Solwaraspora sp. WMMD1047: one gene and its partner. The protein of the gene in region 1 interacts with the protein of each later gene in a pairwise test. Links are inferred from orthologs where the notes say so. Each region holds a gene or a part of one and is shown in the gene's direction. Other genes may lie near its edges.

Region 1 (14,219 bases):
GCGTGGTGCCGGTCGGTGTACTTCGCCCCTCCGCCGGAGCGGGCGGTCCCCAGTGCCGCCTCCAGCTCCGCGAGCCGGTCCAGCATCGCGTCCCGGTTCTCCCGGTACGCCGGCGCATCCGGGTCGACGGCGGTCGTCAAGACTGTCACCGCGGGCCTCCTCGTTCCGGTCCGGTCAGCTCCGGCAACTCCGGGCCTGCCGCCTGCGGCAACTCCGGCTCAGTCGGCTCCGGAGACGTCGGGCCTGCCGGCTCCGGTGACTCCGGCTCAGCCGGCTCCGGCAACGTCTCCGCCGGCAGGTCGACGATCCGGGAGCGGAGCAGTTCGCCGAGCGCCTTGGCTTGCGGGTCGAACCGGGTCGAGCCGGCCACCCCGGGTCCGAGCAGGCCCCGCAGCACGAAGTTGATCGCCCGCAGGTTCGGCAGTTCGTACCGTTCGACCGGCAGGTCGGCGGTATCCGGCAGCAGTTCGCGCAGCCGGTCGACGGTGAGCCAGCCGCGCAGCCAGGCGTACCCGGGATCGGTGCGGGCCCAGACCCCCAGGTTGGCGTCGCCGCCCTTGTCCCCGGACCGCGCCCCGACCACGCTGCCCAACGGCCCACGCCGACCTCCCGCATCCGCCACCGGCCCCGGCTCGCGGTCCGCCGGCCCGGATCTGACGGTCACCGGGTCTGCCGGTCGGGTCGGGTCCGGCGGTCGGGTCGGGTCCGGCGGTCGGGTCGGGTCCGGCGCGGACACGGCAGGTCGGGCCGGGACCGAGGCGGTGTGGGTCGGTGGCGGGATCGGCACCCGTTCCCCGGTGGGTAGTACGGCGACCTGCCGCACCGACTCCTGCGGCACCTCGTCGGCGGTGAACACGCCGTACGGGGTGGCGTCGCCAGGCACGGTGGTGAGGGTGCAGCCGGGGTAGGAGGCCAGGGCCAGCTCCACCGCGGCCGCCGAGAACGCCCGCCCGGCCCGCTTCGGGTCGCTGTCGCGCAGGTGTACGTGCAGCAGCGCGCTCGCCGCCTCGGTGTCGGTCGCGTCCGGGTGGTCGGTGCGGGCCAACACGAACTCCAGGCCGTCGCCGACGGTATCGGTGAGCTGGGTCCGCACCAGCTCGGCCTTCGCCTCGAGGTCGAGTCCACAGAGGACGAACGTCATCGAGTTCCGGAAGCCGCCGAGGTTGTTGAGGCCGACCTTGAGGGTCGGCGGGGGCGGTGTTCCCCGTACCCCGGAAACCAGGACCCGGTCCGGACCCGGCGCGGTCAGGGTGACCGTGTCCAGCCGGGACACCACGTCCGGGCCGAGGTAGTCGGGGCCGCCGATCTCGTAGAGCAGTTGCGCGGTGACGGTCTCCACGGTGACCGCGCCGCCGGTGCCGGGATGCTTGGTGATGACGGCCGAACCGTCCGCGGGCAGCTCGGCGATCGGGAAGCCGGGGCGCCGGCCGCCGTCGGGCAGCTCGGTGAAGAAGCTGAAGTTGCCCCCGGTCACCTGGGCGCCGCACTCGATCAGGTGCCCGGCGACCGTCGCCCCGGCCAGCGCGTCGAGGTCGTCGCGGCCCCAGCCGAAGTGCGCGATCGCCGGGCCGACGGTGAGCGAGGCGTCGGTGACCCGGCCGGTCACCACCACGTCCGCGCCGCCGACCAGGCATTCGGCGATGCCAAAGGCACCGAGGTACGCGTTCGCGGTGAGCGTGTCGGGCCGGTCCAGCGCGTCGCCCTCGACGTGGCCGACCCGCACCGGCACCCCGAGCCGGTCGGCGAGGGCACGCAGCGCGGCGGCCAACCCGGCCGGGTTGAGCCCGCCGGCGTTCGTCACGATCTTCACCCCGCGATCGGCGGCCAGCCCGAGGCAGGACTCCATCTGCCGCAGGAAGGTGCGGGCGTAGCCGAGGTCGGGATCGCGCAGCCGGTCCCGGCCGAGGATGAGCATGGTCAGCTCGGCCAGGTAGTCGCCGGTCAGCACGTCGAGGTCGCCGCCGTCGAGCATCTCCCGCCAGGCGTCGAACCGGTCGCCGTAGAAGCCGGATGCGTTGCCGACCCGCAACACGGCGGATCGGCCGGTCATCCGGCAGCCGGGGTCGCCGTCCGGCCGGCCCCCGCTGGGCCGGCGAACGCCTGGGCGATGTCGAGCCACTCGTCGGCGACCGGGCCGGTCGCGACCAGTCCGAGGTCGGAGCGGTGCCGGCGCTGGGTGACCAGCAGGCAGAAGTCGAGGGCGGTGCCGGTGACCCGGTCGGCGGCGCCGGTCGGCCCGTACGCCCACTCGCCGCCGTCCGGCGCGCGCAGCTCGACCCGGACGGGCACCTCGGGCGCCGGCCGGCCGTGGGCCAGAAAACCGTTGACCAGGGTACGGGTGCCCAGGTGCGCGACATGCCGTAGCCGGCCGGTCGGGACGCGCTCGTGTTCGAGTGCGTCGGCGATGTCCTGGCCGTGCGCCCAGGTCTCCATCAACCGACCGGTCGCCACGGAGGCGGGCGACATCTGCACGCCGAACCAGGGGATCTTGGTGCCTTCGGGGACGCCGGTCAGGGCGGTGGCCAGCGCCGTGCGGCCGGCCCGCCAGGCGGTCAGCAGGTCGGTCGGGTCGGGCGCGGCGGCCAGCACCTCCGCCGCGCCCTTGTCGACGAAGCCGGACGGGTCGGCGGCGGCTGCGCTCAGTGTGCCGAGGAACGCGTCGAGATCGGTGCTGGCCTGCAACGAGACCTGGTCGGTCCAGTGCAGGTGGGCGATCTGATGGGCCACGGTCCAGCCGGGCGCCGGGGTGGGCCGGGCCCAGTCGGTGGCCGGCCGACCGGCCACCAGCGCGTCCAACTCGGCGGACTCGTCGGCCAGGTCGGCGAGCAGGGCGTCGAGGTCAACCATGGTTCCTCCGGTCTTCCGGTGCGCGCCGGCCAGCCGCACTGTCGGCGGCAGGTCTGGACTGCGTGGTGGTGGGTGGGTCGAGGATGGTGGCGAGTTGGCGTTTCCAGGTGTCGAGCAGGGCGGTGCGGCGGGCCGAGTCGTCGGCGAGCAGGTTTGCCACGCCCAGCCCGCGCAGCAGGTCGAGGGTCGCCTGGATGGACTCGCGGACCCCGGGGCGGCGCTCGTCCGCGCCGAGCAGTTCGACGGTGAGCCGGTGCATCTCCCGGCCGACCATCGCTTCGAGGGGGACCAGGGCGTCGCGCAGGTCGCGGTCGGTGCGGGCGGCGACCCACAGCTCCAGCGCGGCGGCGAAGAGTGGACCCGTGAAGGCCGTGGCGAGCATGTCGATCACCCGGTCGAGCCGGCGCGGCCCGGCCGGCAGCGCGGCGGCCTCGGCCCGGATCTCGTCGGCGCGCAGCTGCGCGAGGTGCCCGACGGCGTCCACCACCAGGGCCGCCCGGGTCGGGTAATGGTGCAGCTGGGCGCCCCGGGAGACCTGAGCGCGGGCTGCGACGACAGTGGTGGTGGTCCCGGACCAGCCGTACTCGACCAGGCAGTCGACGGTGGCGGTCAGCAGACGAGCCCGGGTGGCGCGACTGCGCTCCTGCTGCGGCACCCGTTCTGTGGACACCGCACCAGCCTCCCGCTCCATAAACAAACAGTCAAGTCTGATTGTTTATGTCGGCGCCGTGGCGGCCTGGCGTGCGGTCCCTCCGGCAACGCTCAAGGTTCTGCGGCACCTGCCGCCGATGGCTGACGGGCTGGCGGTCAGGTCGAGGTGCGGTCGGTCAGGTCTATCCAGTAGTCGAGTACCACGCGGTCTGCTGGGAGCACGATGTCGGTGGCGATCTCGACCACGCGCTCTCCGGCGTAGGTCTGTCGGGTGATCGTGAGGACGGGTACGCCGCCTGGGATGCGAAGGGTCTCGGTCTCATCGCGGACCGGCATCCGCGACCGGACCTGTTCCCGGATTCCGGTGATCACGACCCCGAGGCTGTGGAGTTGGGCTGTGTTGCCGCCGGGCCACGGTTCCCGGTCGGGATCCGCCACGGGCGTGCCCGCCACCATCTCCAGGAGCAGGCAGGACGTCGACATCTGCTGAGCTACGCCTTCCGCGTGGAAGACAAACTGGCGTTCCAGCAGCATGGTCTCGGGTGCGACTCCGAATAGCTCCGCCCTGGCGGTGCCTGCCGGAACCTCCCGGAACGTCTTGTCGAGACGGTAGTCGTGCCAGCCGACGTGATGATCGGCGGTGAACGACGTGGCGGGCGGCAGTTCGCCACTGAGCTGAGCAAGTTCGTGGTGGTACCGGTCGGAGCCCAGGCGCCGGATCGGCAGCACGGGTCTCGCGTAGGTGCCTCGACCCATCTCGGTGACGGCCAGGCCCTCGGAACGCAGTAGTGCGATGGCTTCGCGCGCGGTGCCGCGGCTGACGTCGAACTCGCCCATCAGGGTGGACTCGGATGGCAGCAGCGAGCCAGGCGGGATGGCGCCGGACATGATCCGGCCGCGTAGCTCGTCGGCGACCCGCCGGTAGCGGGGACGCTCGTGCTGGGAAGGCACGTCGATCACCGTACCGTCGTCCGCCCCGTGACGAATCTTTCACCCTGGGCGACCACCTATATAGATGGGTGGTGTGTATAGGTGTAGCGTGTGGACAAACGGCCGTGGGACGAGATAGATCCACACCTTCTGTCGGCCGTCCAGTCTGGACGCGAGAACTACGACACCAGCGGCAACTGGATCTCGCTCGTGATCGCGTCCGCTCCGCTGGGTGCGGCGGTCGGCTGACAGGGGTCTCGGCCGCCGCACCCTCCGCCCCGGGAGGTGTGCGACCGATGGAACCGACAGATGCCCGACCGGCCCGCAAGGGCGACGAGCTACGACAGGCGGCCGACGTCGCCCGCGACGCCGCAATCGATACCCGGATCAGACAGGCACTGGACCTTGGACAACAGGGCCAACCCCGGCTCGCGCCGCCGTGGTTCGACAACCGACGACCCCACCGGTACGACGCCAGCCCGCGCAAGCAGCCGGCGGGCGGTGCCACCGATGACTGACGACGGCGCCCCCACCTGGGCGAACAGGGTCGAGGCCGCGCGGCGGGTCAAGCAGGCACGCGACGCCGGGGTCCGCTGCTGCTGGTCCTGCGGCCCCGGCTGCGACGAACTCGACTGGGCCACCCAAGTGCTCGCCGAAGCGGCCCGGCGACCACCGGTCGGCCGGGCCGTCTCCCGCGCACTACGCAGCATCGGCTAACGAACATCCGTCGTACACATGTGCTATCCACAGGCTGTCCATAACGGTCACGAGGTACGTAATCCCACGTCTGGACCCTGGTGAAGCTTTGGCTCGGGAGGAAGGCATGTCCCTACCGCAGAAACCGAGAACGCTGGTCCTACCGGAGGGTGACCAGTGTCCAAACTGCGCTGGCACTCTGCAGGTCGTGGGACACCGACGGCTCACTTACCGGCATCGTAGGGACCGCAATTCCCTGTTGCTGCGTCCGCTACCCCAGCAGCGCGAGGGGGCGGTGCCCCTGTCATGTCCCGACCTGGCCGTACCAGGACGGACACACCGGCTGGATTCCCACGAATGATCCCGCCGCGTACACCGGGGTCTTCTTCACCCGGTGTCCGGGCCACCTCGCGGCGCGACGGCTGCGTATCGCGGCCGCGTAGGCGACTGGACGCGTGGCCATGGTTCACTCGCCTGCGCGCTATGGGCCCCACTCGTAACGGCAGTGTCTACACCGGCACCGGCGAAAGGATCGCCCGTTGGCACTGCTGCGTGACTACCACGGCCACCCCTACGAACTGACCGACGTTCAGGATGCGGGGCGTCGTTTCGATGGGCAGATCGACACAATCATGCCGCACGGGGGCTGCGGGCAGACCCTGACCATCGGCACCCAAGATCAACCCGTCCTGCGCATCGACATCGACATCGACACCGACCGGGCGGCGGTGCGCTGGCTGCCTGACGGCAGTTACGCCATCGAGCAAGAGGCCGGTACGCCGATCACCGTCTACGAGTCACCCGATACCGGCCTGGTCGACATTCCGGCCAACCTCGCCCGCGTCACCTCCGTGGTCGCCCGGGCCGCAGTCCTGGAATACACCGCCACCGGCCGACGCCCGACCAACGTGCGCTGGGCAAACGAGGAGCAGCCCTCTTCGTGACCGTGACCTCGCTTTGGAAGCGGGTACGAGGTGGACGAGCGTCGCGTCATCGTGGGCCTTTTGGGCGAAGCGGTGCAGCTTCTCAGGACGTAGTACGACCGTCGCGAGGTCCGAAAACGCGCAGGGCGTCGGCATCGGTGGCGGTGGCCCGCAAGTAGTAGTCGGCCCACCGAGCCGCGTCCGGATAGGTCGAGTTGGCGGCGACCTCGGCGCAGGCGGCGTCTACGTCGTAGACCGTGCGGCGTAGCTCCACGCCTGGTCCGAGCAGCGCCCAGTGCGCCCCGGAGCGCCCGTACGGCATCCCCACGCTGCCCGGGTTCACGACCAACCGCCCGTGCGCCAGCCGGACGTACGGCATGTGGGTGTGTCCGCCGACGACGGTGCGGACGCCCTCTTCCGTGCCTTCGAGCACCTCCGCCCACCGGTCCAGCCGCGAGTCGACGAGGACGACCTCCTCGTCGTCGCGGGGAGTGGCGTGGCAGAACAGCACCGGACCAAGCCCTGCCACAGGCAGCGTGGCCGAGGTGGGCAGGTCGGTGAGCCGGTCCAGGTGGGTCCGGCCCAGTTGGTCGGCCGCCCACGGCAGGATCGGGTCGGGGATGTCGACCGTCCCGCCCCGCCGGTAGGTCACCATCATCCGCTCGGCGTTGCCGCGTACCCAGACCGCCCGGTCGCCGATTTCGGTGAGCAGGTCCAGGACCTCGACCGGTTGCGGGCCAGCCGCGATGTCCCCCGTCAGCACCACCCGGTCGGCGGTGGCAACCTCCGGCTCGGCCAGCACCGCCGCCAGCGCCGGCAGTACGCCGTGAATATCGGACAGGACAGCGACCCGGTTCCGCATCGGCCCACCCTGTCAGCCACCCGAGGCGGCTGTCCCGCCCTTCTGCTTGGGGCAGACCAGAGCCTGGGTCCCTGTCACGTCCGGACCGGCAGGTCGTCGTAGACGAACAGGGATCGGCGAGCATCCGCCACCGTACGCAGCGCCTCCAATGACCGGCCTGAACCGTCCCGGGTGATTCGCCAGACCTCCAGGACCGGCGCCGCATCTCCGAGCCGCATCCGCTGCTGCTCTTCTCTGGTGGGCAGTCTCGCGGAAAGTGACTCGGTGAAGGTCGCTGGGACGAGCCCGGCGGACAGCATCGCCGCGTAGACCCCACCGACCACCTTCCCCGGTTCTGCCAGCGGCGTGCCCTCCACGAGCTCGGCGGGCAACCACGAGTCCTGGAGTTGGGCGACATCGTCGCCCGCCCACATCTCGCGAGCCCGGTGCACCAGTTCGGCCCCTTCGGGAACATCGAGCTGAGCGGCAAGCGAGGCGTCTGCGGTCGCCCGGTTCACCCCGACAACCTCGGCCCGGCCCGGCACACCCTGCTGCGCGCAGGCCGTCTCCCACGGCCCCAGGTGGTTGTCTGACCGGCTCCCATCCGTGACGTCGGCGTACCTGGTCACTGACAGGCGTACCGGCGGCTCGGCCACCACGGTGCCCTGGCTCGTCGCCGAGACAAGCAGACCACCTGCCTTGAGCACAGCCAAGGCGCGACGGACCGTCTCCCGCGCGACGCCGTACTGCTCGGCCAACTCGTGCTCCGTCGGGATACGCGATCCCGGCTGGAAATCCCCCCGCTCGATGGCCGCCCGGAGCATCTCCGCGATCGCGCGGTATCCCGTTGCCACCTTCGGTCCTCCCCTGTCACATCTCTGCCAAGTATGCGTACGCAGACCCTTGACTATCCACCCCGGCTCAACGGAAACTCGAATCAGGGTTTGCATATGCAAACTCCGCCAGGGTAAGTGGTCGGCCGGTGTTACGTGGCGTCAGCCGGAAGGCATCCGTCGTACACATGTGCTATCCACAGGCTGTGGGTGACGGAAACGGGAGGTGCTTAGTCCCATGGCTGGATCCTGGTGACGCGCTGGCTCGGGAGGAAGGCATCAGTAATGTCCGTACCCCAGATACCGAGACCGCTGATCATGCCGGAAGGCGACCCGTGTCCGAACTGCACCGGCAAGCTGCTGGTCGTAGACGTCGACGGCTCACTTACCGGCGCCGTCGGGACCGCGGTTCCCTGTTGCTGCGTCCGCTACCCCGGCGGCGCGAAGGGGCGGTGCCCCTGTCATGTCCCGACCTGGCCATTCCGGGACGGACACACCGGCTGGATTCCCACGACCGATCCCGCCGCGTACACCGGGATCTTCTTCACCCGGTGCGCCAGCCATCCTCACGAGCGGAGGCCGAGCATCACGGCCGCGTAATCGACGCCACGCAGGAACCTGGTCCCGCCCCAGCCCTGCACGTCGGCCCGTGATCGCGACGGGTTCGGGTCGCGCCAGATCACCGGATCCTTCGTGATCACAGGTGCGACCAGTGGGGCTGCGGCTGGGGCTAGACGCGGGCGCGGCGGGCCAGGCGTTCCGGGTCGAGGATGATGATGCTCTTGCCGTCCAGGCGCAGCCAGCCGCGCGAGGCGAAGTCGGCGAGTGCCTTGTTGACGGTCTCCCGGGAGGCGCCGACGAGCTGGGCGATCTCCTCCTGGGTGAGGTCGTGGGTGACCCGCAGGACCCCGCCGTCCCGGGTGCCGAACCGGCCGGCCATCTGCAGCAGGTTCTTCGCCACCCGCCCCGGCACGTCAGTGAATATCAAGTCGGCCAGCGCGTCGTTCGTCCGGCGCAGCCTACGGGCGAGCACCCGGAGCAGCTGCTCCGCGATCTCCGGGCGGTTGTTCAGCCAGGGGCGCAGCGCCTGCTTGCGGAGCCGGGCCAGCCGGGTGTCGGTGACCGCGGTCGCGGTGGCCGTACGCGGGCCGGGATCGAAGAGGGAGAGCTCCCCGACCATGTCGGAGGGGCCCATCACGGCAATCAGATTCTGTCGGCCGTCGGCGGCGCGTCGGCCCACCTTGATCTTGCCGCTCAGGACAATATAGAGGCTGTCGCCCGGTTCGCCCTCGTTGAAGACGATCTCGCCCTTGCGGGACTCGATGATCTCCATCTCCTTGGCGAGCGCCTCGGCGGCCTCCGGGTCCACGCCCTGGAAGATCCCGCTGCGTGCCAGTACCTCATCCATAGCGCACCTCCACCCGCGCGTGCCGTCCGCCGGCCGGGTCCGCCGGTCGGTCATCCGTCGCGCGTTCGCCAAGTCTAGGCGCCCGCCGGCCGTGATCGGCGGTGCACCCCGGGAATCTTGATCCAGAAGCGTAACCGATCTGTTCTCATACCTCGCTACGATCGCGCTCCCACGGGCTCGTCGGGGCACTCCCGGGGCTCCTGCTTCGGCGCCGACCGCTAGGGTCGGCCCGTGATCACCGGTCCCGCGCTGACGTCCCGGCGCGAGGATGGCCTCGATCTTCCGCTGCTGGTCTGGCGGCTGCCGGGGCCGGCGCGGGCGATCGGATCCGCGCCGCTGGGCGGCGGGATCGGCGAACGGCGCTGGTTGATCAACGCGACCGTGCCGATGTCGTACCGCCGGGACGACCCGGATGCGCACCTGGCCGCGCTCGCCCACGACCTCGACCTGGTCGGACCCGGTATCGGCCTGCTCACTGGCGTCGACGTCGCCGACCTGGTGACCCGCGAGGAGACCGGGGTGCGCGTCTGGGCGACCATCGGGCTGGGCACGCCGATCCTGGCCGCCGCCCCGGAGCCGGCAGCGCCCGGGTCGGCGCCTGCGATCCTGGCCGTCTCACCGGAGAGTTCAGCGCCCGGGTCGGAGTCGGTGCCCGCGACGCCGGAGTCGGCAGGGTCGGCGGCGGTGCGGGTGCCGGTCCGGCCGCGATCATCGCCGGCTCCGCGCGAGGTGGGGACGGTGAACATCGTCGCCTGGGTGCCGGTCGGGTTGAGCGATGCGGCGCTTGTCAACGCCGTCGGCACGGTGACCGAGGCCAAGGCCCAGGCGCTCTGGGAGCTGGGGCTGGCGGCCACCGGCACCGCGACCGACGCGGTGGTGGTGCTCTGCCCGCCGGACGGCCCGCGGGAGGCGTACGGCGGTCCGCGGTCCCGCTGGGGTGCCCCGCTGGCGCGGGCGACCCGGGACGCGGTCGTGGCCCGTGGACCGGACCCCGGTCCGGCCTGGTCGGTCCGGTACGCGGCCGAGGTGAAACGAGCCGCCGACCGGCACGAACGCTGAAATGTCCGGACGGTCGGTCAGTCGTCCCCCGGTACCGGTTCCGGTACTGTCTGCTGGCGATGTCCACACACGCTGATCAGGCACCCAACCGCCCGGGACGCCCCCGCCGACGACTGCTCGGCCGGCCGGCCCTGGTGCTGGCCGCTGTCGTCGTACTGCTGGTCGGGCTGGGCGTGGTCGGTGTCGCCGCGGCCGGGTTCCTCCGCGACGAGCCGCCGGCGCCGACCTGGCAGGCCGGCTCGGCCGACAGCACCGGCGGGACCGGCCAGTCGGCGCCGACCCCGAGCCCGACGCCGGCCGACCGGGCGATCTCGATGTCCGCGACCGGCGACATCGTGCTCGGCAACGCGCCGAACCGGCTGCCGGCCAACGACGGCGAGGGCTTCTTCGACTCGGTCCGCGACGCCCTCGCCGCCGACCTGGTGATGGGCAACCTGGAGGAGCCGCTGACCGAGGACACCGGGACCGGCAAGTGCGGCGCCGACTCCACCCGGTGCTTCCAGTTCCGGGCCCCACCGTCGTACGCCAAGCACCTGGCCGACGCCGGTTTCGACCTGCTCAACCAGGCCAACAACCACGGGTACGACTTCGGCGCCGCCGGCTACCGCAACACCCAGCAGGCACTGGAGCGCCACGACCTGCTGCACACCGGCGCGGTGGACCAGATCACCGTCACCGAGGTCGAGGGGGTCAAGGTCGCGGTCGCCGGCTTCTCCTCGTACGCCTGGAACAACAGCCTGGTCGACATCGCCGCCGCGGAGAAGGTGATCGAGAAGGCGACCACCATGGCCGACCTGGTCGTGGTCCAGGTGCACATGGGTGCGGAGGGGTCGGAGATGACCCGCGTCAAGCCCGGCACCGAGCTGTTCCTGGGCGAGAACCGGGGCGATCCGGTCAAATTCTCGAAGGCGATGATCGACGCCGGTGCCGACCTGATCGTCGGGCACGGGCCGCACGTGCTGCGCGGCATGGAGTTCTACCAGGGCCGGCTGATCGCGTACAGCCTCGGGAACTTCGCCGGCGGCGGCAACATGCTCAGCAACAACGGCCGGCTCGGCTGGGGCGGGGTGCTCAAGGTCGAGCTGAACGCCGACGGGAGCTGGGCCGGCGGGCAGTTCCTCTCGACGTACATGAACGGGGCCGGCAAGCCGACCATGGACCGCGACCTGCGCGGGTTGAAGCTGATTCAGCAGCTCAACCGCTCCGACTTCCCGCAGACCGGCGCGAAGCTGGACGCCAAGGGCGTCATCTCGCCGCCACCGGCCGACTGACCGGCGACGACCGCGGCCGGGCCGCCGGGCCCGCGGTGGCGTCACAACCCCGACGTACGCTGACCTCGTGACCAGTACCCCCATCAGCGCCGGCCCGGTCGGCGAGACCGACCTCGGCCGCAAGCGGCGGGCGCGCCGGATGGCCCGCGTGCTGGCCGAGACCCATCCGGACGCGCACTGCGAACTGGACCACCAGGGGCCGTTGCAGCTCGCGGTGGCCACGGTCCTCTCCGCCCAGACCACCGACAAGAAGGTCAACGAGGTCACGCCGAAACTGTTCGCCCGCTACCACAGCGCGGCCGACTACGCCGGCGCCGACCGGGCCGAGCTGGAGGAGCTGCTCCGACCCACCGGCTTCTACCGCAACAAGACCACCTCCCTGATCAACCTGGGCCAGGCGCTGGTGGAGCGGTACGACGGTGAGGTGCCCGGCCGGCTGACCGACCTGGTGACCCTGCCGGGGATCGGCCGCAAGACGGCGAACGTGATCCTCGGCAACGCGTTCGGGGTCCCCGGGATCACCGTCGACACCCACTTCCAGCGGCTGGTCCGGCGCTGGGGCTGGACGGCCGAGACCGACCCGGTCAAGATCGAGAGCGCCGTCGGCGGGCTCTTCGAGAAGCGGGACTGGACGATGCTCTCGCACCGGGTGATCTTCCACGGGCGGCGGGTCTGCCACGCCCGGAAGCCGGCCTGCGGGGCCTGCACGCTGGCCCCGCTCTGCCCGTCCGTCGGGCTGGGGCCGACGGCGGCGCCGGCCGCGGCGAAGCTGCTCAAGGGCCCCCGCGCGGTCGAGTTGGTGGTCGCGGCCGGCATCGACCCGGGCCTGGTCCCGGCGACGGCCGTGGCGGCGGAGGTGCCGTGAGACCCCGCTCGGCCGGGCCGCTGCTGGCTCTGGTGCTGCTGCCGCTGGCGCTGCTCGCCGCCGGCTGTTCCGGTCCGTCGCCGGAGCCGGACCGTCGGTCGGCCACGGCCGGGTCCGACCCGGCGCCGTTCGAGCCCTGCCCGAAACTCGACGTCCCGCCGGTCCCGGCGGGGTCCTCGGCCGCGCCTGCCGCACGCGCTCCGGCCGAGAGCCCGGCGGAGGCCCCACGAACGGCGGCCCTGGGAGTGGTGGCCATGGAAACGGCCCCGGGTGGCGGGCATCGGGCGATGCCAGCCGTGACGCTCGACTGTTTCGTCGGCGGGGAGCGGGTCGACCTCGGCGCACTGCGCGGCCCGGCAGTCGTCAACCTCTGGGCCTCCTGGTGCGGGCCGTGCCGCAAGGAACTGCCCGCCCTGCAGCGGCTGCATGAGCGGGCCGCCGGCGCGGTGCGGGTGATCGGGGTGGACACCCGCGACCGGCGGGCGGCCGCCGAGGAGACCGCCGCCGACCTCGGCATCACTTTCCCGCAGTTCTTCGACGAGCAGGAGCGGCTGCTGATCGGGCTGGAACGTCGGGTCATCCCGGTCACCGCCTTCGTGGACGGCCAGGGCCTGATCCGGCACCTGGACGAGTCCGGCGCCCTCGACGACGAGACGCTCGGCAAGCTGGTCGAGCAGCATCTCGGCGTGGCGGTGGCACCGTGACCGGCCACGCCACCGGGGGCGGTGCCGGCGGGTCCGGCGCCACCGGCGGCGGGGCCGACCAGCTACCCGGCTGGTGCGAGCCGCTGCTCAGTCGGGTCCGGGCCGCCCGGCGGGAGGACTTCACCCGGTTGCGGACGCCCACCAGCGGCGGTCGGGAGAGCGCCGTGCTGGTACTGCTCGGCGAGGAACCCGGCCAGGGACCCGACGTGCTGATCATGCAGCGCGCGGCGACCCTGCGTAACCATGCGGGGCAGCCGGCCTTCCCGGGCGGTGCCGCCGACGAGGGGGACGCGGACCCGCCGGCCACCGCGCTGCGCGAGGCGAACGAGGAGGTCGGTCTCGATCCGACGAGCGTGACGGTGCTGGCCCAGCTGCCGAGGCTGTGGATTCCGGTAAGCGAATTCGTGGTCACCCCGGTCCTCGGCTGGTGGCACCGGCCGCACCCCGTGCACCCCCGGCAGCCCGCCGAGGTGGCGCACGTGGCCCGGCTGCCCGTCGCCGAGCTGGTCGACCCCGACAACCGGCTCCGGGTCCGCCACCCCAGCGGTTGGGTCGGGCCGGCCTTCCAGGCCCGCGGGATGCTGGTCTGGGGCTTCACCGGCGGAGTGCTCGCCGCGCTGCTCGACATGGCCGGCTGGAGCCGCCCCTGGCCGCTGGACCGGGTGGTGGACCTGCCCCCGAGCCAATCGCTCCCGACGCCGTCCGCCGGCGCGGACTGACCGTCCCATGATCGAGTCACGGAAGCCGTTGCGGCGACCGCCCCGTACCCTTAACGGGTGTCCGCCGTGGATGTCATCCTCATCCTGCTCATGCTCGTGTTCGCGATCAGCGGCTACCGGCAGGGCTTCGTCATCGGTCTCCTCTCGTTCGCGGGGTTCTTCGCCGGGGCGCTGATCGGCCTGCAGCTCGGGCCGCTGCTCGCCCAGCGGTTCGCCGACGGAGCGACCCGGGTCGGCGTCTCGCTGGTCACGATCTTCGGGCTGGCCGTCCTCGGCCAGGCGCTGGCGGGCTGGGTCGGCTCGCACCTGCGGCGGGCGATCACCAGTCACGCCGGCCGCAAGGCCGACGACATCGGCGGGGCGTTCGTCTCGCTGCTCGCCGTGCTGCTGGTCGGCTGGCTGGTCGCGGTACCGCTCGGGTCGTCGTCGCTGCCGTGGCTGGCCAGCGCGGTCCGCAACAGCGCGCTGCTCT
Region 2 (14,720 bases), 5.0 Mb from region 1 along the record:
GGCCCGGTGGGCGTGGCCTGCGCCACCCGGGCGCAGTAGAAGCCGCCGGACCGGTAGTGCAGCAGCGCCGGGTCGGTCGGTCGGACCGCCTCGGCCACCGCCGCGTTCCCCTCGTGCCCCGCCGATCCGATGGTGTAGTAGCCCTCGCCGAAGCTGCGCAGCCAGCGCGCCGCGAGGTCGAGGTGCCGGCTGGTGAGCTGGGCGTCGAAGAGCGCCAGCGCCCGTTCCCCGGTGAGCCCGGTCCCCTCCCGCACCGGGCCGTCGACCGGACGCTCGGCGTCCGCGGCCGTCAGCGCGCCGACCGCTACCCGGAACCGTTCGTCGAGATCTTGAGGGGTCGTCACGTCGGACAGCATTACCGACGCGCGCCCGACCTGACCACTTGAACGGCCCGCAGCGCACCGGTGTGTCGCATCACGGACGGTGATTCGGCCGCTGCCCGCGGACGCAATTGATCGAGATTTACCGCTGTGTTCGGCGGGCTGTCAACGACCCGAACCGTGGCGTGAACCGGAACTCGCGACGCTGCCCGCAGTCCGACCCGCCGGCCGGTCCACGGCCCGGGGGTCCGTCACGGATTCTGGGGAGTCGCACATGTCACTGTCCCGACGTAGCCTGCTCGTCGCGGCCGGGGTGAGCGCCGGCGGCGCGGCGCTGGCCGGACCCGCCGCCGCCACCGCCGCGCCGGTGGGCGCCGCGGCCACCCGCCCGCTGGCGGCCGACCCGTTCACCCTCGGCGTCGCCTCGGGTGACCCGGACCACGACGGCTTCGTGCTCTGGACCCGGCTCGCCCCGCAGCCGCTGGCCGAGGACGGCCTCGGCGGGATGCCGTCGCGACCGGTGCCGGTGCGCTGGGAACTCGCCGCCGACGAGCGGTTCCGGCACGTCCTGCGGCGCGGCACCGCCGTCGCCTCGCCGGCCGCCGCGCACAGCGTGCACGTCGAGCTCGGCGGGTTGCCGGCCGGCCGGGAGTACTTCTACCGGTTCCGCGTCGAGCGGTACGTCTCGCCGGTCGGCCGCACCCGCACCGCACCGCCCCCGTGGGCCATGGGCGGGCCGCTGGCGATGGCGTTCGTCTCCTGTTCGCAGTACGAGCACGGCTGGTTCACCGCGTACCGGCGGCTGGCCGAGGCCGAGCCGGACCTGGTCCTGCACCTCGGCGACTACCAGTACGAGTACACCGCCGGCGCGTACGTCGCCCCGGGCGGCAACCCGCGCGACCACGAGGGCCCGGAGACGGTGACGCTCGCCAACTACCGGCAGCGGCACGCCCAGTACAAGACCGACCCGGATCTGCGGGCGGCGCACGCCGCCGCGCCGTGGCTGGTGGTCTGGGACGACCACGAGCTGGACAACAACTGGGCCGACGAGGTGCCCGAGCGGCCGGAGAATCCGCAGCCGGGCTTCCTGGACCGGCGGGCGGCCGCCTTCCAGGCGTACTACGAGAACATGCCGCTGCGGCGCGGCTCGGTGCCGCGCGGCATCGACATGCAGCTCTACCGGCGGGTCCGGTGGGGCCGGCTGGCCACCTTCCACCTGCTCGACACCCGGCAGTACCGCGACGACCAGGCCTGCGGGGACGGCTACCGGGACTGCGCGGCGGCCGGCGACCCGGCCCGGTCGATCACCGGCGCCGAGCAGGAGCGCTGGCTGCTGGACGGGTTCCGGCGGTCGGAGGCGCGCTGGGACATCCTCGGCCAGCAGGTCTTCTTCGCCCAGCGGGACAACGACGCCGGACCGGCGACCGTGACCAGCATGGACGCCTGGGACGGCTACGTGGCGTCCCGGGAGCGGATCACCCGGGGTTGGCTGGACGCGGGGGTGCGCAACCCGGTGGTGCTCACCGGTGACGTGCACGCGCACTGGGCCAGCGACCTCAAACTCGACTACGCGGACCCGACCGGACGCACGGTCGGCAGCGAGCTGGTCTGCTCCTCGATCACCTCCGGCGGCGACGGTGCCGACTCCGACCCGGCCAGCCACCCGTTCCTGGCCATCAACCCGCACCTGCGGTTCTACAACAACCAGCGGGGGTACGTGCTGACCCGGCTCACCCCGCGGCAGCTCACCGCCGACTTCGAGGTGGTGCCGTACGTGAGCAGCCCGGGAGCGCCGGTGCACACCCGGGCGTCGTTCGTCGTCGAGGACCGGGTCCCCGGCCCGCAGCAGACCTACGACCGGCCGCTCGACCCGGCCCCGGCCCGGTCCGGTGCCGACCGGGGCACCGACCAGGGCGCCGAGACCGTCGACCGGGAGACGACGCGGCCCTGACCGGCCCCAGCGGGCGCCCGGCGAGGTCAGCCGGGCGCCCGACGGGGGTCAGCCGGCCAGGAAGGAGAAGCGGACCTGGCGGGTGGCGTTGTCGCCGTTCGGGTCGACCAGGCAGATCGACTGCCAGGTGCCGAGCGCGAGCCGGCCGCCGAGCACCGGCAGGGTGGCGTACGGCGCCACGAAGGCGGGCAGCACGTGGTCCCGGCCGTGCCCCGGTGAGCCGTGCCGGTGGCGCCACCGGTCGTCGGCGGGCAGCAGGTCGTTGAGTGCGCTGAGCAGGTCGTCGTCGGAGCCGGAGCCGGTCTCGATGATGGCCAGGCCGGCGGTCGCGTGCGGGACGAAGACGTGCAGCAGCCCGTCGCCCGCGCCGGCGAGGAACCGTTCCGCCTCGGCGGTGAGGTCCCGGACGGTCGGCCGGGACCCGGTGCGGATGGTGACCACTTCAGTGCGCATGGGCCCCAGTTTGCCGGACCGCCGCCCGGCGGGCCGGATCACCCAAAGTTACCGGTCGGTACATGTGTCGATCGTCGCCCTGCGGCGGCTAGACGTGACGCGGGAAGGCACCAGGGGGCAGGATGGTGCTAGAGACGTAAACCACACACACAACCGAGGGGACGCCCGTGGCCACGGAACGCAAGCGCCCGGTGATCAGTGACGGCCTGCCGAGCCAGCTTCCGGACATCGACCCCGAAGAAACCGGCGAGTGGGTCGAGTCGCTCGATGGCGTCATCGACGCGCGGGGCGCCAAGCGCGCCCGGTACGTCATGCTGCGGTTGCTGGAACGGGCCCGGGAGCGTCAGGTCGGGGTGCCGCCCCTGACCACCACCGACTACCTCAACACCATCGCGCCGGAGCGGGAGCCGTGGTTCCCCGGCAACGAGCACATCGAACGGCGGATCCGCGCCTTCATCCGGTGGAACGCCGCGATGCTGGTGCACCGCGCGCAGCGCCCCGAGATCGGGGTCGGCGGGCACATCTCCACCTTCGCCAGCTCGGCGTCGCTCTACGAGGTCGGCTTCAACCACTTCTTCCGGGGCAAGAACCACCCCGGCGGCGGCGACCACATCTTCTACCAGGGCCACGCCTCCCCCGGCATGTACGCCCGCGCCTATCTGGAGGGCCGGCTCACCGAGCACCAGCTCGACGGGTTCCGGCAGGAGCTGTCGCACCCCGGCGGCGGGCTGCCGTCGTACCCGCACCCGCGGCTGATGCCGGACTTCTGGGAGTTCCCGACCGTCTCGATGGGACTCGGCGCGATAAACGCCATCTACCAGGCCCGGTTCAACCGCTACCTGCAGCACCGGGGCATCAAGGACACCTCCGACCAGCACGTATGGGCGTTCCTCGGTGACGGCGAGATGGACGAGCCGGAGTCGCTGGGCGCGATCGGGGTGGCCGCCCGGGAGGAGCTGGACAACCTCACCTTCGTGATCAACTGCAACCTGCAGCGGCTGGACGGGCCGGTCCGGGGCAACGGCAAGGTGATGCAGGAGCTGGAGGCGTTCTTCCGGGGCGCCGGCTGGAACGTGATCAAGGTGGTCTGGGGCCGGGAGTGGGACCCGCTGCTCGCCGCCGACACCGACGGCGCGCTGGTGAATTTGATGAACACCACCCCGGACGGCGACTACCAGACCTACAAGGCCGAGTCCGGCGCGTACGTGCGGGAGCACTTCTTCGGCCGCGACCCGCGCACCCGCAAGATGGTCGAGCACCTCTCGGACGAGGAGATCTGGAACCTCAAGCGGGGCGGGCACGACTACCGCAAGCTGTACGCGGCCTACAAGGCGGCCACCGAGCACACCGGACAGCCGACGGTGATCCTGGCCAAGACCATCAAGGGCTGGACGCTCGGCTCGCACTTCGAGGGTCGCAACGCGACGCACCAGATGAAGAAGCTGACGCTGGAGGACCTGAAGACCTTCCGCGACCGGCTCTACCTGGACATCCCGGACGAGGTGCTGGAGGCCAACCCGTACCTGCCGCCGTACTACCGGCCGGCCGACGACTCCGACGAGATGACCTACCTGCGCGAGCGGCGCGAGCAGCTCGGCGGCTACCTGCCGTCGCGGCGGACCGCGCCGGTTCCGCTGCGGATCCCGGGTTCGGAGCGGTTCGCCGACGTCAAGAAGGGCTCCGGCAAGCAGAAGGTCGCCACCACGATGGCCTTCGTCCGGCTGCTCAAGGACGTGATGAAGGACCGGGAGTTCGGCAAGCGGTGGGTGCCGATCATCCCGGACGAGGCGCGCACCTTCGGCATGGACTCGCTCTTCCCGACCCAGAAGATCTACTCCCCGCACGGGCAGAAGTACACCTCGGTGGACCGGGAGCTGTTCCTGTCGTACAAGGAGGCCACCAGCGGCCAGATCCTGCACGAGGGGATCAACGAGGCCGGCTCGGTCGCCTCGTTCACCGCCGCCGGGTCGTCGTACGCCACCCACGGCGAGCCGATGATCCCGCTCTACATCTTCTACTCGATGTTCGGCTTCCAGCGCACCGGTGACGCGTTCTGGGCCGCCGCCGACCAGATGGTCCGGGGCTTCGTGCTGGGCGCCACCGCCGGCCGGACCACCCTGAACGGGGAGGGCCTGCAGCACGAGGACGGCCACTCGCACCTGCTGGCCGCCACCAACCCGGCGGTGGTCGCCTACGACCCGGCGTTCGCGTTCGAGATCGCGCACATCGTCGAGAACGGTCTGCACCGGATGTACGGCGAGCAGCCGGAGAACATCTACTACTACCTGACCGTCTACAACGAGCCGATCCTGCAGCCGGTCGAGCCCGAGGACGTGGACGTCGACGGGCTGCTGCGCGGCATCTACCGCTACTCGCCGGCCCCGGCGGCCGGCGGCGACGAGGCGGCCCCTCGGGCCAACATCCTCGCCTCCGGCACCGGCATGCAGTGGGCGCTCAAGGCGCAGCAGCTGCTCGCCCAGGACTGGGGGGTGGCCGCCGACGTCTGGTCGGTGACCTCCTGGACCGAGCTGCGTCGCGACGCGGTCCGCTGCGAGGAACACAACCTGCTGAACCCGGGCGGCGACCAGCAGGTGCCGTACATCCAGCGCAAGCTCGCCGACACCGACGGCCCGGTGGTGGCGGTCAGCGACTGGATGCGGGCCGTGCCGGACCTGATCTCCCGGTGGATCCCGAACGACTACACCTCGCTGGGCACGGACGGGTTCGGCCTCTCCGACACCCGGCACGCGCTGCGCCGGCACTTCCACGTCGACGCGGAGTCGATCGCGGTGGCGACGCTGCGGCAGCTCGCCAAGGCGGGCAAGGTGCCGGCGTCGGTGCCGGCCGAGGCCGCCAAGAAGTACGCCATCGACGACGTCACCGCCGCCCCGGTCGGCGAGACCGGCGGCGACTCGTAGGCAGGTGCGCAGTCACCGTCCCGCCGGATCAGTCCTGGCGGGACGGTGAGTTCGCCGGTCCGCCGGCGTGGGTCGGCCGATCCGCAAACCGCAGCCGGTCAGCAGGCCGCAGCCGGTCAGCAGGCCGCAGCCGGTCAGCAGGCCGCAGCCGGTCAGCCGACCGCCGTCAGCGTCGCCAGGCCGGTCAGTCGGGCCAGTGAGCCCTCCAGGTCGGTGCCGACCCGGCGCATCCCCCAGCGCAGCAGCGCGCTGCTGACCGGGCCGGCCGGCCAGCGGACCACGATCAGCCGGACCGAGGTGTCCCCGTCGTCCTCGGCGGTGAGCTCCACGTACACCTCGGTGCGCGCCTCGGAGCGCGCGCCCGCACCCTCGGCCCGCTCGCGCCAGGCGATCAGGGTCGGTTCCTGGTAGGCGATCACCTCGGCGTCCAACATCGCGCCGTCGGCGGCCTCCACCCGGTGCCGGCGGCCGACGCCGTCGCCGGAGACCACTTCGGCCTGCCGGACCCCGGTCAGCCAGGCCGGCAGGTGCTCGGCTCGCCGAACCACCTCCCAGACGGCCTCGATCGGTGCCGCCACCCGGGTGCAGCGTTCAATCAGCATCATCTGCAGTCGCCTCCATTGAGGGCATTAACTGACCATTACCCACCTTAGCCGCATAACCGGACGAATCCGGACGCCCTTCCGTCGACACGCCGCGCCGTCTAGAGTGCGAGCAACTTTCGCGTCTTGCGCTGGAGGGCTGATGAACCGGGGTCCGTCGCTCGACTTTCCGGCCGGCTTCACCTGGGGCGCGGCCACCTCGGCGTACCAGATCGAGGGGGCCGTCGACGCGGACGGCCGCGGCCCGTCGATCTGGGACACCTTCACCCACGCCCCGGGCGCGGTCGCCGACGGCAGCACCGGCGACGTCGCCTGCGACCACTACCACCGGTACGCCGAGGACGTCGACCTGCTGGCCGGGCTCGGCGTCACCGCGTACCGGTTCTCGATCAGCTGGCCCCGGATCCAGCCGACCGGCAGCGGCCCCGCCAACCCGGCCGGGCTGGCGTTCTACGACCGGCTGGTGGACGCCCTGCTCGACCGGGGCATCGACCCGGTCGCCACGCTCTTCCACTGGGACCTGCCGCAACCGCTGGAGGACACCGGCGGCTGGCTGTCCCGGGACACCGCGACCCGGTTCGCCGACTACGCCGGGCTGGTCGCCGACCGCCTCGGCGACCGGGTGAAGCTCTGGATCACCCTCAACGAGCCGTTCGTGCACATGAGCTTCGGGTACGGCGTCGGCAGCCACGCCCCCGGCCGGGCGCTGCTCTTCGACGCCTTCCCGGTGGCCCACCACCAGATGCTCGGGCACGGGCTGGCCGTCGCCGCGCTGCGCGCCCGCACCGGCGCCCCGGTCGCCATCACCAACAACTACTCCCCGGTGCGGGCGTTCGGGTCGGCCGGCGCCCAACCGGGCGACGCCGACCTGGCCGCCGCGGCGGCCTTCCACGCACTGCAGAACCGGCTCTTCACCGACCCGCTCTTCGGCCGCAGCTACCCGGCCGAGCTGCCGTTCGACCTGGCCGTGGTCCGCGACGGCGACCTGGCCACGATCGCCGCGCCGCTGGACGCGCTCGGCGTCAACTACTACAACCCCACCGGGGTACGGGCACCGGACGACCCGGCCGGGCCGCTGCCGTTCGAGCTGGTGCCGCTGACCGGCCACCCGACCACCAGCTTCGACTGGCCGGTCGTCCCCGACGGCCTGCACGAGCTGCTCACCGGCCTGCACCGCGAGTACGGCCCGGCGCTGCCGCCGATCCAGATCACCGAGAACGGCTGCAGCTACGACGACACGGTCGGCCCGGACGGCCGCTGCCACGACCCGGACCGGGTGGCGTACCTGGACGGGCACCTGCGGGCCGTGCACCGGGCGATCGCGGACGGCGTGGACGTGCGGGGCTACTTCGTCTGGTCGCTGCTGGACAACTTCGAGTGGGCCGAGGGGTTCACCAAACGGTTCGGCCTGGTGCACGTCGACTTCGACACCCAGCGCCGGACCCCGAAAACCTCGTACGCCTGGTACCGGGACGTGATCGCCGCCGGCCGGCTGCCGTGACCACCTTCGACCCGACCCCGGCCTCGCTGCCACCGCCGGCCGCGCTCGCCGAGCCGACCGACCAGGTCCGGCCGCGCTGGATCGCGCTGCTGTTCAGCGCCAACCTCGGGCTCTGGATGGCGTTCTTCACCCCGATCCAGGTGCTGCTTCCGCAGCAGATCGAATCGATCTCGCCGGGCGACAAGGAGGAGATGCTGGCGCTGGTGACCGGCCTCGGCGCGCTGGCGGCGGTGCTGGCCAACCCGATCGCCGGTGCGCTGTCGGACCGGACCCGGCCCCGGCTGGGCGGGCGCGACTTCGGCCGCCGGCACGTCTGGACCGTCGTCGGCGGCCTGCTCGCCGCCCTCTCCCTGGTCCTGCTGGCCCAGCAGCGGACCATCCTCGGGGTCGCGGTCGGCTGGGTGGCCGCCCAACTCTGCCTCAACGCGATGCTGGCCACCCTGACCGCGGCGGTGCCGGACCGGGTGCCGGTGCCGCAGCGCGGCGGGGTCTCCGGCTGGGTGGGCATCCCGCAGGCCCTCGGCCTGGTGCTGGGCGCGATCCTGGTCACCGCCGTGGTGACCGGAAACGCCGCCGGCTACGTCGCGGTGGCGATCGCACTGCTGCTGCTGTCGCTGCCGTTCGCGCTGCTGACCGCCGACGACCCGCTGCCCCGGGGCGCCCGCGCCCGGCTTCGGCCCCGGGACCTGCTGGCCGGGCTCTGGGTCAGCCCGCGCCGGCACCCGGACTTCGCCTGGGCCTGGGGCACCCGCTTCCTGGTCCAGATCGGCAACGCGCTCGGCACCCTCTACCTGCTCTACTTTCTGCAGGACGAGGTCCGGCACGCCGACCCGGAGGGCGGGCTGCTGGTCCTGATCCTGCTCTACACGGTCGGCATGATGGCGACGGCCGTGGTCGCCGGCCGGCGTTCGGACCGGTCCGGCCGGCGCAAGATCTTCGTGATCTGGTCCGGGGTGGTGATGACCGTCGCCGCGCTGCTGCTCGCCATCTGGCCGGTCTGGCCGATGGCGATGGTGGCCGCTCTGCTGCTCGGCGCCGGCTACGGGATCTACCTGGCCGTGGACGCGGCGCTGATCACGCAGGTGCTGCCCCGGGCGACCGACCGGGCCAAGGACCTCGGCGTGATCAACATCGCCAACTCGGCGCCCCAGGTGCTCGGGCCGGCGCTCTCCGCCCCGATCGTGGTGCACCTGGGCGGCTATCCGACCCTGTACGCGGTCACCGCCGTGGTCACCCTGCTCGGCGCCGTCCTGGTCGTCCAGATCCGCTCCGTACGCTGATCCCCGTCCGGTCGCCACCCCAGCGGCCCGACCTCAGCCGGTGGCCAGCAGCGCACCGACGGCGGCCGACAGGACCACGACGGCGGTCACCGCGCCGGTGGCGACGAACCGGGGCCAGTGGATCCGTACCCCGGCGGCCCGGCAGCGTTGCAGCCAGAGCAGCGTCGCCAGCGACGCCCAGGGCAGCACCAGCGGGCCGACGTTCGTGCCGATCAGCAGGCCGAGGAGCTGATCGTGGTTGCCGGCCGGGACGACCGCCTCGCCGGCCAGGTAGGCCGGCAGGTTGTTCACCAGGTTCGACAGCCCGGCCCCGGTGGCCGCCGCCCGCCAGATCCCCGCCGGGCCGCCGTCCGGGCCGATCAGCTTCGCCATTTCGGTCAGCAGTCCGTGCCGGCTGATCGCCTCCACCACGAGGAAGAGCCCGGTCACCGACCCGAGCAGCCGCCAGGAGACCAGGCCGCCGCGCAGCCCGGCCCGGTCCCGGGCGGCGAACGCGGCCACCAGCGCCAGCGCGGCGGCCACCGCGACGATCTCGATCGGCACCCCGGCGAGCACCCCGGCGGCGAAGCAGCCGCAGGTGACCGCCGCGACCCGGAACAGCACCGGATCGCGGGGACGGTGCCGGGTCGGCGGCGCGTACCGCCGCTCGTCCCGCAGCCCTCGCCGCCAGTAGAAGATCCACAGGCAGCCGGCGGTGGCCAGCAGCGCCGCCGCCTGCGGCACCGCCATCCGCTCCGCGAACCCCAGCGGGCTCAGGTCCACCCGGTCGGCGGCCAGCAGGTTCGTCAGGTTGGAGATGGGCAGCAGCAGGCTCGCGGTGTTCGCCAGCCAGACGGTCGTCATCGCCAGCGGCAGGGTGGCGATGCCGGCCCGGACCGCGACGGCAAGCATCACCGGGGTCAGCAGGACAGCGGTGGTGTCCAGGTTGAGGATCATGGTGGTGACCGCGGCGAGGCCGACGCTGAGCGCGAAGAGCGCCGGGTAGCTGCCCCGGCCGGCGATGGCCATCCGGACCGCCAGCACGTCGAAGACCTCGGCCCGGGCCGCCAGCTCGGCCAGCACCAGCACCGCCACCAAGAAGATCAACAACGGCGCGGTACGCCAGAGGGCGGCCGCCGCCCGCTCGGTCGGCAGCAGCCCGGTCGCCAGCAGCCCGGCGGCGAGCGCCAGCAGCGCGATGGGGAGCAGGTCCGGCCAGCCCGGCCGGGGTGCCCGCCACCTGCGGCCGGGCGGCCGCGCGGTGCGTACGCCGGATTCCGCCGGGCCGGTGTCGCAACTCATTGTCGAGCGGTTCCTCCCTGGTCAGCCCCGCTATCTTCACCGCCCGGGCCGGGTACCCAAACCTGGTGGCATTGCACCGGGGGTCCGGCCGTAGGCTGAGGGCGTGACGGTACGCGTACGCTTTGCCCCTTCTCCGACTGGAATGTTCCACGTCGGCGGTGCCCGCTCGGCGCTGCAGAACTGGATCTACGCCAAGCAGCGCGGGGGGGTCTTCGTGCTGCGGGTGGAGGACACCGACGCGGCCCGGAACAAACCGGAGTGGACCGAGGGCATCCTCTCGGCGCTGGACTGGATCGGCATCCAGCGCGGCACGTACGAGGGTCCGTACTTCCAGTCCGCGAACGCCGAGGAGCACCGGGCCGCGACCGCCCGACTGCACGCCGCCGGTCGGGCCTACTACTGCGACTGCAGCCGGGAGGCGGTCCAGGCCCGGACCGGGTCGCAGTACCGGGGCTACGACGGCTTCTGCCGGGACCGCGGGCTGTCGGCCGCCCCCGGTCGGGCGCTGCGGTTCCGGACCCCGGACACCGGCGAGACCGTGGTGGTGGACCTGATCCGGGGTGAGCCGACCTTCGAGAACCGCCTGATCGAGGACTTCGTGATCGCCCGCGGCGACGGGTCCCCGGTGTTCCTGCTGGCCAACGTCGTGGACGACATCACGATGGAGATCACCCACGTGATCCGGGCCGAGGAGCACCTGCCCAACACCCCGAAGCAGCAGCTGCTCTGGGAGGCGCTCGGCGTCAAGCCACCGGTCTGGGCACACGTGCCGGTGGTGGTCAACGAGAAGCGGCAGAAGCTGTCCAAGCGCCGGGACAAGGTGGCCCTGGAGGCGTACCGGGACGAGGGCTACCTGGCCGCCGCGATGCGCAACTACCTGATGTTGCTGGGTTGGGCGCCCGGCGGCGACCGGGAGATCGTGCCCTGGTCGGTGATTGAGACCGAGTTCCGGCTGGAGGAGGTCAACCCGTCGTCGGCCTTCTTCGACGAGAAGAAGCTGCGGGCGTTCAACGGCGAGTACCTGCGGGCGCTGCCGGTCGACGAGTTCGTCGCCGCCTGCGGGCCCTGGCTGACCGGTACGGCGACCATCGCGCCACCCCCGTGGCAGCCGGCCGAGTTCGACCCGGTGGCGTTCGCCGCGGTGGCCCCGCTGGCCCAGACCCGGATCGCGGTGCTCAGCGAGATCGTCCCGACCGTCGACTTCCTCTTCCTGGCGTCCCCGCTGATCGACGAGGCCGCCTGGACCAAGGCGATGAAGGAAGGCTCCGCCGAACTGCTCGACGAGACGATCGCGGCCTTCGATTCGCTGCTGCGCTGGGACGCCGAGACCCTGAAGGCCAGCCTGGAGGAGGTCGGCGCCGCCCGTGGCCTGAAGCTGGGCAAGGCGCAGGCGCCGGTGCGGGTCGCGGTGACCGGACGGGGCGTGGGGCTGCCGCTGTTCGAGTCGCTGGAGGTGCTCGGCCGGGACCGGACCCTGACCCGGCTGCGGGCCGCCCGGGTCCGGCTACCCTGACCCGGGCGGTCGGCGGCGGGTCGGCTGCCCGGACCCGATCCCCCGCGATGGCCGGGATCAGCCGGTCCGTCGGCGGCGGACCAGGAACACTCCGCCGGCCAGCGCCGCCAGGGCCAGGACCGCGACCACCAGCCAGGGCCACCAGGCGGTCGGATCGGCGTCGCTGGCCCGGTCCAACGGTGCCGGCTCGGCCGACGGCGCGGCGGTCGGGGCGGCCGGGGTCGGGGTCGGGGCGGCGGCCGAGGTCGGTGCCGGCGTCGGTGCGGTGCCGGTGGTCATCGTGAACTGGATCTCCCCGGAGATGGTGTGGCCGTCCGAGGAGAGCGTCCGGTACTGGACGATGTAGACACCGGCGGCACCCGGCTTGAACGGCACCGTGACCCGCGACCCGTCGAAGGTCGGCTTCCCGCCGGCCGCCGGGACCTCGTCGGGACCGGTCACGGTCACCGTGGTGTCCTCGGGCTTCAGGCGGGACAGGAAGTTCAGCTGGATCCGGCGTGGTGGCTCCGCCAGTTTGGCCCCGTCCTTGGGGTTGCTGCCCGTGAACGCGTTGTGGGCGGCGGCTGGCGAAGCCAACGCGAACACGGAGAGCATCGCTCCGGTGACAGTTAACAAGAGCGCTACAGTGCGGGTCCGGCCGCCCCCCATGGTCCCCTCCACAAAGCTACGATTCGAATAGGTGATCTACGGCTCGTCCGGTTAGTCGGTCGGAGATCGCGGGTAGTTCCAACTTCAGCTCGTTCCGGTGCAACCGAGCGACGTTCTGCGGAGTCTTTCAGATAGCGCCCCGGTTCGCGTCCATTGCGGCTGGCGCTTCTTCGACGAACCAGCGCGTGACCTGCACAAGACCATCCATCGAAACGGGGCGAGGGGGTCGGCAATGGTCCGACGGATGAGTCTCCGACTCGTGATCGTCACGTTGCTGGGCGCGATCGGCGTCTGGTTCGGCAGTCCTGGCACCGCCCAGGCCGCTCCGAAGGAGCCCAAGGGCCCGACCACGGTAACCATCACCGGCGACGACATCGGCGCCCCGATCAACGTGCAGGCGGCCGACGCCCCGGAGCTCTTCGCCGCGCTGCTCGACCAGGTGAGCTACCTGACGGGCGCCGGGCAGACCACCGCACCGAAGAAGGCCGACCTCGGTCCTAAGTACACGGTCGTGCTGCTGACCGACGACGTCGCCAAGCAGACCTACGACCTGTACCCGCTGGCCAACGGCGGACCGCGCGCACACCGGCCGGCCAAGCAGCCGGAACGCAAGTCCACGGCGGCCTGGTTCTTCGGCCGGCTCAGCATGTCCGAGACGCTCCGGGCGGCCGGCGCACCGCTGCCGGAGCGGTCCGACCCGATCAGCGGTGGCATCGGCGGCGGCGAGCGGGTGATCCCCGACGAGGGGCTGGGTGCGGGCGACAACCTCGACCGGGTGCTCGGCGAACTGCGCCATCTGCTGCTGCTCAACGGCGCCGTACTGCTGACCATCACCCTCGGCCTGGCCGGGATAGCCCTGTTGGTGCGCCGCCGCACCCGGTGACGGTCCGGTCAGCACCAACGGCCCGGCGGCCGTTGCCGGCGGGTTGGCCGCGGCCTGGGTCGGACCGCGCCGTGCCGATGTGCGCCGGCCCAGCCGGACCGGTCGGTCTGGCAGCCCGTCGAGGGCTCGGACTCCGCCGCCTCCGCCCGAATGACCGGCTCGTCGGGATCACCCTGCTGCTCGGTGGCGTCGCCGACGCGCTGCCGCGGCACCCGCCCAGCCGGCCCGGCCACCGCGCCGGCCGGCCCCACCCCGCCACCCGGCGTGGTGCCGGTCTCGACCTCGGCGGCGGCATCGCGACAAGCGCCCGACTCGCGCCCAGTGCCTGACTCGTGACCAGTGCCTGACTCGTGACCAGGGGTGAGATCGTGACCAGGGGCGACCTCGCGGCCGGGGGTGGCGCCGCAGACCCAGCGGAGGAACTCCCGGTCGGTGCGGGCCGGGCCGCGGTCCTGGTCGCCGCGCAGGTGGTGCGGGTCACCGGTCACCCGGTGGGGCTCGGCCTCGTGTCCCATCGCGGCCTCCTCACGCTCGCCGTCGCCGTGTGGGCGTCGCCCGGCCGGCGGGCACGTGCCACGGTGGCTGACGGCCACGGATAGCGGCTGGACCGACGTGCCGGGTGGTGTCACCGTACTGGCACACCATGACACGGTCGACGCCGCCGTCTGCGGTGTCCGCTGGATGCGACCAACGGACCGCTGCGTGAGCTGGGCGGACACCTCATCGGTCAGGTCTGCGGCTTGCCGGGGAAGAGGGTTGCCCAGAGCGGGAAGGCCACGAACCAGATGGCGATCGCCACGCTGAGCCGCAGGATCCACGCGGTCAGTTCGGCGGTCCGGTCGGCGTCGCCGACCATCAGCACCCCGAGCCCGAGCAGCCCGCAGGCGACCGCCCACCCGAGCACCGCCTTGCCCCACTCCCGCCACTCGTACCGGGTCCGCGCCCAACCGCTCTTCGGCGGCTTCCACGGCGGCGGACCACCGGCGAACCGGTGCGCGAAGCGCTGGTCCGCCCACCGCACGATCGAGTGCCCGAAGGCCACCGAGAAGCCGAGGTACGCGGCCGCCAGGCCGTGGGTGAAGTCGGCGGTCGCCCCGCGGCGCAGGTCCAGCACGGTGGCGGCGAGCAGCACCAGGTCCACCAGCGGTACGCAGATCAGCAGGACCGCGCTGAGCCGCCGCATCCGCAGCAGGTACCGGGCGACGAGCCCGGCCCCGAGGACCACCCAGAACCCGATCTCGCACGCGGCGATCACCGCCAGCAGCATCGGTCACCCCTCCTCATCGACCGTCGGCCGGGTGGCGGCCGTACCCTCAGCCTGCCCCGGCCGCCGGGGCCGCGCGTCGGCGTACGGGCCGAGATCCGGGTCC

Evidence for each region.
Region 2: the proteins of nth (region 1) and aceE interact in binary tests that used the Escherichia coli proteins (3 or more experiments, as listed by UniProt). The link is inferred for Solwaraspora sp. WMMD1047 from one-to-one orthologs.

The regions. Positions count from the first base shown.
Region 1 is NZ_JARUBL010000001.1:365,895-380,113, forward strand. Bases 10,642-13,461 are described here. They hold nth (endonuclease III), read left to right. Parts: upstream 10,642-11,598; coding sequence 11,599-12,324; downstream 12,325-13,461. Other genes in these bases: O7627_RS01765 (CapA family protein), read left to right, coding at 10,642-11,459; O7627_RS01775 (TlpA disulfide reductase family protein), read left to right, coding at 12,321-13,028; O7627_RS01780 (CoA pyrophosphatase), read left to right, coding at 13,112-13,461. Also shown: O7627_RS01700 (carboxyl transferase domain-containing protein), read right to left, coding at 1-149; O7627_RS01705 (acyclic terpene utilization AtuA family protein), read right to left, coding at 146-2,050; O7627_RS01710 (TIGR03084 family metal-binding protein), read right to left, coding at 2,047-2,847; O7627_RS01715 (TetR/AcrR family transcriptional regulator), read right to left, coding at 2,840-3,517; O7627_RS01720 (GntR family transcriptional regulator), read right to left, coding at 3,655-4,458; O7627_RS01725 (hypothetical protein), read left to right, coding at 4,540-4,677; O7627_RS01730 (hypothetical protein), read left to right, coding at 4,725-4,946; O7627_RS01735 (hypothetical protein), read left to right, coding at 4,939-5,145; O7627_RS01740 (Imm1 family immunity protein), read left to right, coding at 5,664-6,068; O7627_RS01745 (metallophosphoesterase family protein), read right to left, coding at 6,151-6,909; O7627_RS01750 (GntR family transcriptional regulator), read right to left, coding at 6,984-7,742; O7627_RS01755 (Crp/Fnr family transcriptional regulator), read right to left, coding at 8,452-9,129; O7627_RS01760 (adenosylcobinamide amidohydrolase), read left to right, coding at 9,361-10,188; more of O7627_RS01765, read left to right, coding at 10,248-10,641; more of O7627_RS01780, read left to right, coding at 13,462-13,747; O7627_RS01785 (MarP family serine protease), read left to right, coding at 13,805-14,219. UniProt on the Escherichia coli protein: DNA repair enzyme that has both DNA N-glycosylase activity and AP-lyase activity. The DNA N-glycosylase activity releases various damaged pyrimidines from DNA by cleaving the N-glycosidic bond, leaving an AP (apurinic/apyrimidinic) site.
Region 2 is NZ_JARUBL010000001.1:5,379,178-5,393,897, forward strand. Bases 2,522-5,842 are described here. They hold aceE (pyruvate dehydrogenase (acetyl-transferring), homodimeric type), read left to right. Parts: upstream 2,522-2,891; coding sequence 2,892-5,642; downstream 5,643-5,842. Other genes in these bases: O7627_RS24545 (YjbQ family protein), read right to left, coding at 2,522-2,724; O7627_RS24555 (SRPBCC family protein), read right to left, coding at 5,795-5,842. Also shown: O7627_RS24535 (transketolase C-terminal domain-containing protein), read right to left, coding at 1-356; O7627_RS24540 (alkaline phosphatase D family protein), read left to right, coding at 595-2,271; more of O7627_RS24545, read right to left, coding at 2,320-2,521; more of O7627_RS24555, read right to left, coding at 5,843-6,247; O7627_RS24560 (GH1 family beta-glucosidase), read left to right, coding at 6,387-7,745; O7627_RS24565 (MFS transporter), read left to right, coding at 7,742-9,025; O7627_RS24570 (SLC13 family permease), read right to left, coding at 9,059-10,306; gltX (glutamate--tRNA ligase), read left to right, coding at 10,410-11,819; O7627_RS24580 (copper resistance CopC family protein), read right to left, coding at 11,877-12,413; O7627_RS24585 (hypothetical protein), read left to right, coding at 12,700-13,350; O7627_RS24590 (hypothetical protein), read right to left, coding at 13,359-13,865; O7627_RS24595 (hypothetical protein), read right to left, coding at 14,078-14,617. UniProt on the Escherichia coli protein: Component of the pyruvate dehydrogenase (PDH) complex, that catalyzes the overall conversion of pyruvate to acetyl-CoA and CO(2).